2 regions of the Nonomuraea sp. NPDC052634 genome follow, and region 2 is predicted to be linked to the other one. Evidence: riboswitches for the same ligand, from Rfam matches in the RefSeq annotation. Region 2 holds a riboswitch; the other holds the start of a gene.

Evidence for each region. Region 2 has a riboswitch for glycine ahead of gcvT (glycine cleavage system aminomethyltransferase GcvT). Riboswitches for the same ligand answer to the same signal wherever they lie in the genome.
Region 1: it holds a riboswitch for glycine, as region 2 does, so the genes downstream of both, gcvP (aminomethyl-transferring glycine dehydrogenase) here and gcvT (glycine cleavage system aminomethyltransferase GcvT) in region 2, are expected to answer to the same signal.

What each region holds. Positions count from the first base shown of each region.
Region 1 is NZ_JBFATY010000001.1:1,030,606-1,032,798, reverse strand. It holds gene AB0K67_RS04875 (MerR family transcriptional regulator) at 72-692, shown strand; glycine riboswitch at 888-984, shown strand; gene gcvP (aminomethyl-transferring glycine dehydrogenase) at 1,164-2,193, shown strand, end outside.
Region 2 is NZ_JBFATY010000003.1:640,493-642,685, forward strand. It holds gene gcvT (glycine cleavage system aminomethyltransferase GcvT) at 1-937, opposite strand, end outside; glycine riboswitch at 1,068-1,165, opposite strand; gene AB0K67_RS18875 (gamma-glutamyl-gamma-aminobutyrate hydrolase family protein) at 1,231-1,923, opposite strand; gene AB0K67_RS18880 (3-oxoacyl-ACP reductase) at 1,953-2,193, opposite strand, start outside.

The DNA.
Region 1 (2,193 bases), on a different contig from region 2:
AGTGAAACCCGTGGCCGCCCTTTACGAACCCCCAGATCAGGCCACGGGATGAGAGAAAGCCGGAGGTCCGCGTGGCGGTCAGCAGCGGCGAGGGAAAGACGGCCGGCCAGGAAGATCCGGTGCGGCGCGAGAGCGCGCGGCAGCGTGCCGGAGAGCAGGGACTGCTCTTCGACGAGCAGCCGACGGCGCTGCCGGGTGACATCGGATACCGCGGGCCCACGGCCTGCGCCGCCGCCGGCATCACCTACAGGCAGCTCGACTACTGGGCGCGCACGGGCCTGGTAGAGCCCACGATCAGGGCCGCGCACGGTTCGGGCTCACAGCGGCTCTACAGCTTCCGCGACATCCTGGTGCTCAAGGTCGTCAAACGGCTCCTCGACACCGGGGTGTCGCTGCAACAGATCCGTACGGCCGTCCAGCACCTGCGTGACCGCGGGGTCGCCGACCTCGCCCAGATCACGCTCATGAGCGACGGCGTCAGCGTCTACGAGTGCACCTCGGCCGACGAGGTGATAGACCTCCTCCAGGGCGGGCAGGGCGTGTTCGGCATCGCGCTCGGCCGGGTCTGGCGCGAGGTCGAGGGATCCCTCGCGGAGCTGCCGGGGGAACGAGCGGCGGTCGAGGACACCGTCCCGGCCGACCACCCCGCTGACGAACTGGCCCGCAGGCGGCGCGCCCGCCGCATCGGCTGACCTGATCACTTCCGTACCGCTCGCACCCGGGGGAACGCCGCCCGGGGCGGGGCACGCAGGGGAGCGGAGAGGCGGCACAGCGTCACCGCGCCATCAGGCCCTCACCGCCGGACCTGCGGTGAAGTGCGCCCTTCACGCGTGGTGCGGTGCACGGCAATCCCGGCCTACCGTAGTAATCTAGGACAGCAAAGCTGACGACCCCGTGCGGGAGAGTCCCCGGGCACCGTGCCCAGGGCGCCGAAGGAGCAACCCTCCCCGGAATCTCTCAGGCAACCGGTACCGCTCGGGCGAGGCGACTCTGGAAAGCAGGCGCGCCCGCCAGGCGTGTCTCACCGACGGTGCAAGCCCTGCGTCAGGGTGAAGCTCTCAGGTCGTGGCGCCGCGCAACGCGTGGCCCGCGCTGACAGAGGGGGAGATCCGGCACTCGCCCGCGCCCCGGCGCCGGTCTCCGAAAGCCTCGGGAGGCACACCATGACCGATCTGTCAGCTCCGCCGTTCTCGTCCAGGCATATCGGCCCCTCCGAGTCCGAGCAGCAGCGCATGCTCGAGGCCGTGGGCTTCGAGTCCGTCGCCGACCTCGTGGCCGTGGCCGTCCCGGAGTCGATCAGGGCCAAGGACCGGCTCCGGCTGCCCGCCGCGATCGGCGAGGCCGAGGCCATCGCCGAGCTGCGCGCTCTGGCCGGCCGCAACAAGGTCCTCACCTCCATGATCGGCCTGGGCTACTACGACACCGTCACGCCCGCCGTCATCCGCCGCAACCTGCTGGAGAACCCGGGCTGGTACACCGCCTACACGCCGTACCAGCCGGAGATCTCGCAGGGCCGCCTTGAGGCGCTGCTGAACTTCCAGACGGTCGTCTCCGACCTCACCGGCCTGCCCGTCGCCGGCGCGTCCCTGCTCGACGAGGGCACCGCCGCCGCCGAGGCCATGACGCTGGCCCGCCGGGCGGGCAAGTCCAAGAGCAACGTGTTCGTGGTGGACGCCGACGCGCTGCCGCAGACCAAGGCCGTGCTCGCCACCAGGGCCGAGCCGCTCGGCATCACGCTCGTCGAGCACTCGCTCGACGGTGAGCTGCCCGAGTGCTTCGGCGTGCTCGTGCAGTACCCGGGCGCCTCCGGCCGGCTGCGCGACTTCCGCGACGTCGCCGCCGCCGCGCACGACAAGGGCGCGCTCGTCGTGGCCGCCGCCGACCTGCTGGCGCTCACGCTGATCGCCGCCCCCGGCGAGCTGGGCGCCGACATCGCCGTCGGCTCCTCCCAGCGCTTCGGCGTGCCGTTCGGCTTCGGCGGTCCGCACGCGGCCTACATGTCCGTACGCGACGGGCTGCAGCGCCAGCTCCCCGGCCGCCTGGTCGGCGTGTCCGTGGACGCCGACGGCGACCCCGCCTACCGGCTGGCCCTGCAGACCCGCGAGCAGCACATCCGCCGCGAGAAGGCCACCAGCAACATCTGCACCGCCCAGGTGCTGCTGGCCGTCATCGCGAGCATGTACGCCGTCTACC
Region 2 (2,193 bases):
TGACCTCGCCGACGACCGCGCCGTCTCGGGTCACCGGGTAACCGTGGCGCGGCACCCGGCGGCCCCGCGCGACCAGGCCGACGAGCCTGCGCCTGGGCTGGTCGTCCTTGACCGCCTCCAGCGCGGACCGGCCGACGAAGTCACCGGGCTTGTCGAATTTCACCACCCTGCCGAGCCCCGCGTCGAACGGGGTCAGCTCCGCGGTCAGCTCGTTGCCGTACAGCGGCATGCCGGCCTCCAGGCGGAGAGTGTCACGGGCGGACAGGCCCGCCGGCTTGAGCCCGTGCGGCTCGCCCGCGGCCGTGAGCGCGTGCCAGAGCGGGACGGCGTCCGCGTTGTGGATGAACAGCTCGAAGCCGTCCTCGCCGGTGTAGCCGGTGCGGGCGATGAGGGCCTTGCGGCCGTCCACGGTGCCGGGCAGGCCGGCGTAGTACTTGAGCCCGTCCAGGTCGGCGTCGGTGAGCGTGGCCAGGATCTCCTGCGAGCGCGGGCCCTGGACGGCGATCAGCGCGTACTGGTCGGAGCGGTCCTCGACGACCGCGTCGTACGCCTTGGCGCGCCCGGTCAGCTCGGCGGCGACCTTCTCGTAGTTGGAGGCGTTGGCGACGACCATGAACTCCTCGTCGCCGAGGCGGTAGACGATGAGGTCGTCGAGCACCCCGCCGCGCTCGTTGACGATCATGGTGTAGCGGGCCCGGCCGACGGCCAGCGCCGACAGGTGGCCGACGAGCGCGTAGTCGAGGGCCTCGGCGGCCTGCGGGCCGGTGACGAAGATCTCGCCCATGTGCGACAGGTCGAACAGCCCGGCCGCCTCGCGGACGGCGCGGTGCTCGGCGGACTCGCTGCCGTACCGGAGCGGCATGAGCCAGCCGGCGAAGTCGGTCAGGGTGGCGCCGAGGCTCTCGTGAACGTCTCGGAGCGGTGTCGGTCGGGACATTGGTCGCACCTCAGGACAGGAGTGGATGCCAGCATCCTCCCCCTCTGTCATCGGTGCCTGAGAGCTTCGCCCGACTTTTGCCGGACTTTCACCTTCGGCGAGGCCCCGAGGGCCTGCTTTCCAGAGACACCGTAGCCGTGCGGTCCTTTGCCTTGAGAGGTTCGCGGGGAGGGCTTGCTCCTTCAGGGGCCCTGACCGGCTGTCAGGGCACTCTCCCGCACGGTTTCATCGGTGATGCCCGCCAGCCTAGTGGTGTTATGGGGGTCTTGTCGCGTTCGCCGTCCGGCGAGGGTTCAGCAGGCCGCCACCAGCGCCTCGAAGAGCTTCGGGTCGGCCGCCACCTCCGGGTGCCACTGCACGGCCATCGTGAGGGCGTCCCGGTCCAGCTCCACCGCCTCGATCGTGCCGTCCGCCGCCGTCGCGGTGACCGCCAGGCCGGGCGCGAGACGGTCCACGGCCTGGTGGTGGTAGTGGGGGACCGGCAGCGGCTCCGCACCCAGGGCCTTGGCCAGCCGCGAGCCGGGCACGGGCGTGACCGGCAGGTCGCCGAAACGGCCGGGACCCGGGCAGTGGCCGGTGTGGCCCACGACGTCCGGCAGGTGCTGGTGCAGGCTGCCGCCGAGCAGCACGTTCAGCACCTGGAGACCCCGGCAGATGCCCAGGTAGGGCAGGCCGGCGTCGAGCGCGGCGCGCAGCAGCGCGAACTCGGCCGCGTCGCGGAACTCCCGCACGTAGCCGGTGCGCTCGTGCGGCGTCGCGGCGTACCTGGCCGGGTCGATGTCGCCGCCGCCCGCCAGGATGAGCCCGTCGAGCCGGTCCACGAGCGCGGCGGGCTCACCGGCCGGCGGCAGCACGACCGGCTGCCCGCCCGCCGCCGCCACCTTCTCCACGTACGCATGCGGCAGCAGCGCGGCGGGCGTGTCCCGCCACACCGTGAACGTGGCCTGCTCGACGTAACAGGTGATGCCGATGACCGGACGCCGCATGGCGTGCCCCCTTAGACCCGCGCCCCCTCTTACAGCGGTGTGACGTACGCGCCGGAGATGCCGCCGTCCACCAGGAATTCGCTGGCCGTGATGAACGACGCGTCGTCGCTGGCCAGGAACGCCACCGCCGCCGCGATCTCCGACGCCTCGGCGAAGCGGCCGATCGGCACGTGCACCAGCCGCCGCTGCGCCCGCTCCGGGTCCTTGGCGAACAGCTCCTGCAGCAGCGGCGTGTTCACCGGGCCGGGGCACAGCGCGTTCACCCTGATG